DNA from 2 places in the Ectothiorhodospira sp. 9100 genome. Region 1 is predicted to be linked to the other one. Evidence: predicted binding sites of a transcription regulator. Region 1 holds the regulator's gene; the other holds the start of a gene.
What was found. The regulator sigma-54, encoded in region 1, starts transcription at its own class of promoters, with help from an activator protein. The targets are predictions, from matches to a motif close to TGGCANGNTNCNTGCTT.
Positions count from the first base shown of each region.

Region 2: the regulator sigma-54 is predicted to act here: its motif matches at 3,746-3,762, upstream of LPW29_RS08750 (motility protein A).

Region 1 covers NZ_JAJNAN010000005.1:72,585-77,637, reverse strand. The annotation lists gene hprK (HPr(Ser) kinase/phosphatase) at 1-711, opposite strand, end outside; gene LPW29_RS03145 (PTS sugar transporter subunit IIA) at 716-1,183, opposite strand; gene hpf (ribosome hibernation-promoting factor, HPF/YfiA family) at 1,191-1,514, opposite strand; gene LPW29_RS03135 (RNA polymerase factor sigma-54) at 1,566-3,065, opposite strand; gene lptB (LPS export ABC transporter ATP-binding protein) at 3,232-3,957, opposite strand; gene lptA (lipopolysaccharide transport periplasmic protein LptA) at 3,954-4,466, opposite strand; gene lptC (LPS export ABC transporter periplasmic protein LptC) at 4,453-5,025, opposite strand; gene kdsC (3-deoxy-manno-octulosonate-8-phosphatase KdsC) at 5,022-5,053, opposite strand, start outside.
Region 2 covers NZ_JAJNAN010000023.1:2,577-7,629, forward strand. The annotation lists gene LPW29_RS08730 (PQQ-dependent sugar dehydrogenase) at 1-40, opposite strand, end outside; gene LPW29_RS08735 (DUF429 domain-containing protein) at 91-807, opposite strand; gene LPW29_RS08740 (SO_0444 family Cu/Zn efflux transporter) at 852-1,940, opposite strand; gene LPW29_RS08745 (OmpA/MotB family protein) at 1,970-2,902, opposite strand; gene LPW29_RS08750 (motility protein A) at 2,899-3,669, opposite strand; gene pufB (light-harvesting antenna LH1, beta subunit) at 4,184-4,321, opposite strand; gene pufA (light-harvesting antenna LH1, alpha subunit) at 4,348-4,548, opposite strand; gene LPW29_RS08765 (cache domain-containing protein) at 4,876-5,053, opposite strand, start outside.

The DNA of each region.
Region 1 (5,053 bases):
GAGATCGATGATCAGGCGCAGGTACTTGCTGTTCTTGATGGCGCTGTCGCCATACATGGCGCGTACGTTGAGTACCCCCAGCCCCCTTACCTCCAGAAAGTTTTCCAGCACCGGCGGGCAGGTGCCACGCAGAATGTCCGGGGCGATGCGAGCGAATTCGGGCGCATCGTCCGCTACCAGGCGGTGGCCCCGGCTGATGAGCTCCAGGGCCAGTTCGCTCTTGCCCACGGCACTTTCCCCGGTGAGCAGCACCCCGATCCCCAGCACCTCCATGAACACCCCGTGCAGGGTGGTGGTCTCCGCCAGCTTGTTGCTGAAAAAGTAACGCAGGATGTTGATCAATTCATGGCTGGGCAGGGCGGTGCGCAGCAGGGGTACTGACTGACGCTCCGACAGGGTGCGTAACTCGGGGAGGGGTTCCAGGCTGTCGGTCACGATCAGCATGGAGGATGCGCCGCTGCACAATTGCTCCAGGATGTCCCGCTGGGAGTTTTTGCGCAGCGACCACAGGTAACGCATCTCATCATTTCCCAGAACCTGGATCTGGTTGGGATGGATGATGTTCAGGTGACCCACCAGCGACGGGCTGCCCTGGGGCGTGGATCGGTGCGAAATGCTCCGTTCGCTCCCCAGGGTGCCGGCAACCCAGGTGAGGCCCAGGCGCTCCTCCATGACTTCCATGATGTTGCTGACGGTGAGCGAGTCAGTCATGGGCTCATCCGGTGTCTTCGGTGTCCCAGTCACGCACCAGGGTCAGCAGATCCGCTGTGCCGGAGGCGCTGCGCAACCGGGCCAGGGTCTCCGGGTCGGAGAACATCCGCGCCAGCAGCGCGAGGATCTGCAGGTGCTCGTCGGTACAGTCCGCCGGCACCACCAGCGCGAAGAGGATGTCCACCGGTTCGCTGTCGGGGGCGTCGTAGTCCACGCCCTTCTCCAGCTTGAGCAGGGCGGCACAGGCCTCGCTGGCGCCGGCCAGACGACCATGGGGGATGGCCACGCCATGCCCCAATCCTGTGCTGCCCAGGCGCTCCCGTGCCAGCAGGCTGTCAAAGATTTCGCCCTGGGTGAGTTTGGGCAGATGATTGGAGAGCATCTCGCCCAGCATCTCCAGCGCACGTTTCTTACTGCTCACGTCCGTCTGGCAGTGCACCCGCTCGGGGGCGAGAAGATCACCGATGTTCATGAATCATTCACTCGATATGGTTGCGGTGGGAGCCTTCCGCCCGGTGGTGGTCCTTGAGCTTTTCCTTATGCTTCACCACCTGGCGATCCAGTTTGTCCACCAGGGCGTCAATGGCGGCGTACATGTCCGTGTGGGTGGCCTCGGCATGGATGCTGTTACCGCTGAGCAACAGGTTGGCTTCGGCCTTTTGCTGCAGCTTCTCCACGGTCAGGATGACGTGCACGTCGATGACGTTGTCAAAATGCCGCTCCAGGCGCTCGAACTTCTCGTTAACGTAGTTGCGCAGGGCGTCGGTCAGGTCGACGTGATGACCGGTGAGGTTGATCTGCATAAGATGACTCCTTAGGGATGGGTGATGATCAAGACGGCTTCGCGGTTGATGTCAGACGAGCCGCTTGCGTTCGTTGGATGGCGGAATGGCCATGGCCTCACGGTACTTGGCCACGGTGCGTCGTGCCACATGAATGCCACGATCCACCAGGACCTGGGCAATCTTGCTGTCACTCATGGGCTTGCCCTGAGGCTCTTCGGCAACCAGCTTGCGGATCATGGCGCGGATCGCGGTGGCTGAACACTCGCCGCCGTCTGCCGTGCCCACATGGCTGGAAAAGAAATACTTGAATTCGTAGATGCCCCGGGGGGTATGCATGAATTTCTGGGTGGTCACCCGGGAGATGGTGGACTCATGCATCTCCAGTTGTTCGGCGATATCGCGTAGCACCAGGGGTTTCATGGCCTCGTCGCCATATTCCAGAAAGGCGCGCTGGTGCTCGACGATGGCGGTGCCCACCCGCAGCAGGGTCTCGTTGCGGCTTTGCAGGCTCTTGATGAACCAGCGGGCCTCCTGGAGGCTGTTGCGCATGTAGGTGTTGTCCTGACTGGAATCGGCGCGGCGCACAAAGCTGGCATAGAGGGGGTTCACCCGCAACCGCGGCGCAATTTCCGGGTTGAGCTCCACCTGCCAGCGGCCCTCTCGCTTGCGTACGAAGACATCGGGGATGATGTATTCGGGCGAACTGCTGCTGATGAGCCCGCCCGGGCGCGGGTTCAGTGTCTGAATCAGGGCGATCACTTGCTGCAGTTCGCCATCATCCAGCCCCAGGCGCCGCTGCACGCCCTTATAATCGCGGGCACCCAGGGCATCCAGGTGTTCACGGGCCAGGATTCGGGCCTGGGCCAGCCAGGGCGTCTCATCCGGAAACTGTGCCAGTTGCAGGCTCAGGCACTCGGCCAGATCCCGCGCGCCCACGCCCACCGGGTCCAGGTGCTGAACCATGTTCAGTACGGCCTCCACCTCATCCAGTTCCAGATCCATTTCCCGGTCTTCGGCCAGGGTGGCATGGATCTGCTCGATGGGTTCGGCCAGGTAGCCGTCTTCGTTGATGGAGTCAATGATGGTCAAGGCGATGGCCCGGTCACGCTCACTCATGGACGACAGATGCACCTGCCACATGAGATGTTCATGCAGGCTTTCCGAGGGCCCGGTCTGGTTTTCGAACACGTCGCGCCCGTCGTGATCCGACTGCCCGGCGCTTGAAGGGGGCACATCGTAGATGTCGTCCCAGTTGCTGTCCACCGGCAGTTCATCGGGGATCTGCTCCTGACTGCCTTCGGCGTTGCCTTCTGTCTCGGCGGCGGCCTCGGCCGCCTCTGAAGTCTCGCGGGTGTCGGCCGGGTCCTGCTCGCGCGTTTCCTCGGAGGCGGTGTCCTGATCCGCCTCCGTACCTTCCATGGCCTCGAGCATGGGGTTGGTTTCCAGGGTTTCCTGGATCTGTGCCTGCAACTCCAGGGTCGACAGTTGCAGCAGGCGGATGGCCTGCTGCAACTGGGGGGTCATGGTCAGGTTTTGACCCAGCCGGAGCTGGACGGAAGGTTTCAACATAGCACGATGCGCGCCATCGGGCCGGAGCCCGAGTCTGTGATGCCTGATGATGGAGGCGGGGGCAGGCCCCCGACGTTAATATTGCTGTCACGGGAGATTATACGGTGTGCCGGCAAAAATTGGACCCGTGCCCGGAAAACCCTGCCTGCGGTGAGTGCATGGGGTTTCACAGGCGGAAGTTCTCCCCCAGGTAAACGCGGCGCACCTGCGGGTCGGCCAATACATCCTCCGGCGCACCCTGGCTGATGATATGCCCGCCGCTGAGAATATAGGCCCGGTTGCAGATGCCCAGGGTCTCGCGCACGTTATGGTCGGTGATCAGCACGCCGATGTTCCGTGACGTGAGATGGGTGATGATCCGCTGGATCTCGATCACGGAGATGGGGTCGACGCCAGCGAAAGGCTCGTCCAGGAGGATGAAGGCCGGTTCAGTGGCCAGGGCCCGGGCGATCTCCACGCGCCGCCGCTCACCGCCGGAGAGACTGACGCCGGCATTGTCACGGATGTGCTGGATCTGAAACTCCTCAAGCAGGGATTCCATTTTTTCCTGGCGCTGGACCTTGTCGAGGTCGCGGCGCACCTCCAGTACGGCCATGATGTTGTCGGCCACGGAAAGCTTGCGGAACACCGAAGGTTCCTGGGGCAGATAGCCCACGCCCATGCGGGCCCGAGCGTGCATGGGTAACTGGGTGATGTCCCGGCCATCCAGGCGGATCTGCCCTTCGTCGCAGGGCACCAGGCCCACGATCATGTAGAAGCAGGTGGTCTTGCCGGCCCCATTGGGGCCCAGCAGGCCCACCACCTCACCGCTGTTGATCTCGATGGAGGCACCGTCCACGGGCTTGATTGCCCGGTAACGCTTGACCAGTTTGTCGGTCTCCAGCCGGCTCATGGGGTGTCGCCGTCCTCCGAGCGGTCGCGGGGCGCGAAGATGGCCTCCACGCGGCCCGTGTCACCGGTGCTGGCCTCCAGCGTGGCGGCTTCCAGGTTGTAGACGATACGGCTGCCGCGGAATTCGTCATCCCCCTGCCATACCCGGGCCTCGCCGGTGAGTGCCACACGCGGCCCATCCGGGAAGAATTCCATGCGTCGTGCCTCGGCGCGAACCTCCCGGTTCGACTCGTCCCGCGTGGTCAGGGTGGCCAGGCGTCCCTCGGAGACCATGCGCTCCAGTTGTCGATCAGGGGCATGCACGGTCACTTCGTCACCCGTAATGACGGTGTCGCCCTGGGTGATGGTGACGTTGCCCTGGTATACGCTCACCCCCCGTTGGTCATCCAGGTTGGCGCGATCCGCCTCGATGCGGATGGGCAGGTCAGGGTTGTGCTGTCCGTGTGCGGCGGGCATCCAGGCCAGCAAGAGGGTCAGCAGCAGCCTCTTGGAGATGTCAGTGCGGAACATAGGTGCCTCTCACCTGGCTCTCAAGTTCCAGGGTATCCCGGGTCAGGTCCAAAGTCATGCCCACGCCCTCTGCCTCGCGGTGGGTGGTCATCATGCGGGCCCGGGCATTGGTGTGCGCCTGGCGGGGCAGGGTCCATACGGTCACATCCCGGCTGGTGATGGTCATGGGAGGGTGGTCCGGTGCCCCCGGGCGGTCCAGTTGCACGTGACCCAGCAGTTGCACTTCATCGCCGCCGGATGAGACCCAGCCACGTTCGGAACGCAGGGTCCAGTCGGGAGCGGGGGGATGTTCCATGATCAGTACCGGGGATTCCACGTGGCTGGATTGATCTCCCTGGCGTTGTTCCAGGCGGGTGCCGGAGAGTCGGTATTTGAGCTGGCCGGAGGCATCCATGCTCCAGACCACGAAATCCTCGGCAAAGAACTGATTGGCTTCAGGGTCCACCTGGGCAGTCGGCACCACGCGTTGTTCCTGGGCGCTCTCGGAGAGCCAGAAACCCAGGGCGACCACCAGGGCGAGCACCAGAATCAGCAATAGTCCCGAGAAACGTCGAGTCATTCCAGGTACGGCGCCAGGGCGGCCTGAA
Region 2 (5,053 bases), on a different contig from region 1:
CGAAGAGGATTTCTTCGTCCACCACCTGCGTCCCATCCAGGTTGGGTCAGTTGCGTGATCATGGTATCCACGTGTTCCGGGTAGGGTTCATTAAAACATTATTTCCATCCGTAATCCGGTCGCGTCCTTCTCGGGCATCTCGGGCAGTTGGATGGCGCGCCCTTGCGCAATCCGCGCCGCGGTCCAGAATACGGCGAAGGCATCCAGCAAGTCGTCCGGTGCGTAGCGTTCGTTGACCAGATCACTGCAGGCCGCCTCGTAGGCTCCTGGAAACGTCGCTTCCACCAACTGGTGTCGCTCCTGCCGCCCAACAGGGGTCTTCTTGTTGTGGGTCATGGCCAGCCCCTGATTCCAGGCCTGAAAGCTCAGTTCAGGATGCACCTCCCGTACCCAGGCCTGACGGTCATTACCCGCCTGCAGGAAGTCGTCCATGGCTCGGATCATGGGAATGATGTTCCAGGCCTGCCGGGACAGGGCCCGCCCCGCCTGCTGGCGACCCATGAGGCAGGCCTGCTCGTAGGATGGAGCCTTCATCATCACCCGCAAGGGTGCCGGAAACACGCTGCTGCCGCGCGGGCGACCCAGGCGCTGACGGGCCTCCCTATCGGCACGGCGAGGTGCCGTGTCTGCCAGGCCAATGGGGATGTCCGCACCCACCACCTGGGGACGGGGATCCAGGCGCAGGAGATCGCCTGGGTTCTCCAGGATCAAGGCGCGGATCGTCTCAGGGCACTGGGGATCGCCCATCACGCACAACCATCGCCCCCGGCAGCCATCCAGGCCGGCCACTTGGCCCTGATCTAGCATGTGAGTGGTTCAATCAGGTCCATCCCTTCATGTCTACACATGGCTCAGCTCCAGCGAGGCATCAGGACTCGGCGTACCGGGCGAATTGCCACAGCCAGAAGGATCACCAGGGCGGTGATTTCCAGCCACATGGGTGTCAACTCACGGGCTGCCCCCAGTTGCTGAACAAGATCCAGGCCACTGGCCTTCACAATCAGATCCAATGTCAGCCCCAGTGCGATCGTGGTGGTCACGATGCCGGTCATGTAAAGTGCCAGAGCCTGATTGCCCATTTCCCGGCGCAAAACCCCCAGCGTGGCCATGCTGGTGATGGGTCCCGCCAGCAGGAAGACCAGCGCCGTGCCAGGGGAGACACCGGCCATCAGCATTCCCGCCGCCACCGGTGTGGCTGCGGTGGCGCAAATGTAAAGCGGCACCCCGATCAGAGCCATCACCAGCATGGCCAGCGGCCCACTACCCCATTGCGAGAGGGACTCCGGGGGCACCAGGGCCACCAGCGCACCGGCAAGGATCAGCCCAGCCAGTATCCAGGTGCTGATGTCATCCAGTAGATCGGAGAAGGCATAGCGCATGCCGGAGGCCAGGCGAACCCGCCACCCTGCCACGCCTGCCGCTGCAGCCTGTGGTTCAGGCTTGGGATCGCCGTCGCAACCCGTGTTGCAACAACCGCTGGAACAGCTGTCTTCCGTCGCGCCTGAATCAGGAGATTCGGGGCTCGGCGTCACAGTGGGGCGACTCAGGTTGACCAGCAGTCCAGTGGTCACGGCCGTTGTGACCGCACCCGCCGCCCTTGCCACCATCATGAAGGGACCGAGCAAGGCATAGCTGATGGCCAGCGAATCCACCCCGATCCCTGGCGTGCCAATCATGAAGGCGGTGGAAGGCCCTCGCCCTGCCCCACCCCGGTACAAGGCAAGGCCGGTGGGGATCGCCCCACAGGAGCACAAGGGCAATGGCGCACCGATGACGGCAGCCCGGGAAATGCCCTTCAAGCCTTCCCCACCCACCCAACTCTTCATTCGGGCCTCGGAGAGAAACCCCTTGATAAGGCCTGCGACCAACAAACCCAGGAGCAGCCAGGGGGCCGCCGTCAGCGCCAGATCCATAATGGTATTGAGTATTATCATGCCCATCAGTATAGGCAAGAATAAAACAAATCTCTTTACTGGGGCACCTCAAGCACCAGGCTCACGCGGCGGTTCAGGGCACGATTTTCCGGCGTGTCGTTAGCGACCCTGGGGCGTGTGTGGGCATGACCCGCAACGCGCAATTGCTCGGCAGGTATACCCAGTTCAATGAGTTGCCGGGCCACCGTGGTAGCGCGCAGGGAGGATAGCTCCCAGTTGGAGGGAAATCGCTCCGTATTGATGGGGACATTATCCGTGTGCCCCTCAACGATAATACTCAATGGCTCCTGGGCAAGAACCTGATAGACCTCCGCCAGAAGATCCAGGCCCGCCGCACTCAACTGGGCTGCACCAGAAGGGAACAGGATGTCATTACCCACTTCCAGACGTACCTGATGATCCTCGATGATCAGCTCCAGCGATTGTTCTGCCCCCTGGCTCGCCACCAGGCTGGCCAGCGCCTCGAGTTCCGGCGGCATCCGCAGGGGCTCGACAGGTTCAAGCAGGATAGGCGCCGGTACCGACTCAATACGAACAATCGGAGCCTCCTCCACCGCGGCCAAAGCCGGGAGGGTCTGGGTCAACAGTTCAGGCGCGAGATGGGATGCCGATGATATCGGCGGCGGGGCCGACTCCTCGAGCCATACGGGCATCGCCTCAAGGGCTGGGATGCCCGGAAAAGCGACCGGCATCACCGGATCCACCAGGGTTTGCTGGTATGCGGCTTCCGGTTCACCTTCCACCTTGGCGAACTGCTCCTTTAGTTCATCGATCTGCAGATAGGCCGCAGCCAGCAAGGCGGCAAACAGTGTTACCAGCACCAGCAACACATCCAGGTAGCCCACTGTCCAACCGCCATCCCCTCCCTGCCCTGGTTCTTCGAACTCAACGCGTTCCCGATCCCGGTAAGAGACCTCAGCAGGGCCATTCCGGTGGTCTGCAGTCGTGCGCCAGACAGAAGTCGTCATGCCCTCAGCCTCTCCTGTGATAAAGCCCTGAGCGGTGCCCTTGCCGGTTCAACGGCTTCATCACGGGGAACGGACTCCAGAAATTCGTTGATCATGACGGGATGTTGACGTTCATGGAGCATCAGCACCGCATCCAGCAGGAAATTCATGTAAAGCAGCTGGTGCCGGGATCGATCCTCCAGTTTGAGGGCCAGAGGTTTGAAGAGGAGATTAGCCGCCAGCAGACCATAGAGCGTGCTCATCAAGGCAAAACCCATGGCCAGTCCCACGTATTCCAGGCCGGAGGTACCCAGGTTGCCCAACAAGGCCACCAGCCCCACTAGCGTGCCAAGCATGCCGAACGCCGGGGCGAACGTGGCCATGGTGCGCAGGATGCGGATATCCCGATGATCCGACTCTTTCTGGCGGCGGATGCGCCATTGCAGCATGCGCAGCAGTTCGTCACCGCTATGACGGTCGAGGGCCAACCGGCTCCCGGCTCTTAGAAAAGGGTCCCCGATATCCTTGGCAGTATTCTCGGCGCTGCGCACCTGACCACGGCGACACAAATCGGCCACCTGAAGCAGACGCTTATGATCCTGGGTGGGCAGATGGACAACCGGAGGCTGTCTGAACAGTTCAGGCAGACGCTTGAGCAAGTCCATGACCGGTTTCGGGGAATGTCCGATGACGGAGGCTAGCCAGGTTCCACCCACCACAAGCAGCAGCCCAGGGAGGTTGGCCCAGGCCAGACCCACGGTGGAGGCCAGCAGGGTCATCAGGACCATAAAGACCAAGCCACCTAAAACCCAGAGAATTTTCTTGCGCATCGGTGCACCCGTTTGATGTTGTTTGGAACATCCGATGCACGGTGCATGCCATCTCGATCAGATCCTTCTCGGGTGGCAACCAATGGCCGCCCAGGATCATCAATTAAGGTTTGAAGCTGCGTGAAGCGGCCAGGCCTTGCCGGTTTTCGGCCACGCAGAAGAGGGACCGGCACCGATGAGAGGTGCAGATTTCACGTAGTGTCAGGGATTTGACGGAGTGGGGGCCGATGGCGTCGGAGAGACACCGGGAAATTCGGAGGACTGGCGATAAAGCATGCGCAGGGGGTTGCAATACCCGATGCTTTTAGTCAAACTCCTACCTACGCCCTCATCTCGCCACATGTAGGGAATACAAGGAAAGAAACGGAAAGAAAGTGGGAAGGTGGAGGAAGCCGATGAGCCCGATCAACCACGGGTACACCGGTCACTCCTCCACCCGTACCGCTGCCTCAAAAAGACAGCCATTCCGTTCTTAGTAGAACGGTCTCCACAGATACACCAGGAAGTGGGCCACAGCGGCCAGCACCATGAACACGGTGAAGGTGGTCTTGAACTGTTCGTGGAATTCTTGTGCCTGCTCTTCGCTCAGGCCGGAAATGCTGTCATACATGGTATAAACCCTCCAATTACGTCAGATTATTCAGCAACGGCTTCCGCGGACACTTCGTACGTCAGCGGGTTGTAGCTGTCATTGCTGTAAACGAAGGCGTGCACTACCAGAGCCACCACCAGTACAGTCATCAGGATCGGCATCAGCCAGGTACCTGGATTGACTACCAGCCACAGCTTCCAGTCGTCAGCGGGGTTGCTCGGCTTGCTCGCTCTGTATTCGCTCATGGGTAAAGCCCTCTAGGTTTAAAAACCGGATTTCTTGAGGAAATCGGTGATCTTCCAAGCACTGCCACAGTATTCGCGTTGCTGAATCTCGACTGCCTGAATCACCCGAACTGTAGCCTGGATGTAAGTCTACGTTGACGCGAAAAGATGTCAAGCAAACGATACAGCTTCCCGGGGCGAAGACGAAAAAGCTTGCGCGAGGTCAAGTCCCGACCGGAGTGAGACTGACTTGCCCTGTATAACGAAAAGATGGGGCAGCACGTCCTGTGCCACCCCATGCCAGGTTAGCGCCGGCCCCAGAACATTTCACGGGGCTGGGAAATCAGGTTATTTGTAGGCGCCGACCCCGCAGAAGAAGCCCTCGTCGTTGGTCGCAATGTAGCTCGTCTTCTGCTTGATCTCATCAGTGCCAGGATAAGGCCAGTTGTAGTCCACCCAGCCTTCGCCGGACTCCTGGGCCAGAGTGACCATATCCTGGAACAGCAGATCCCCGTATTCGTTGAAA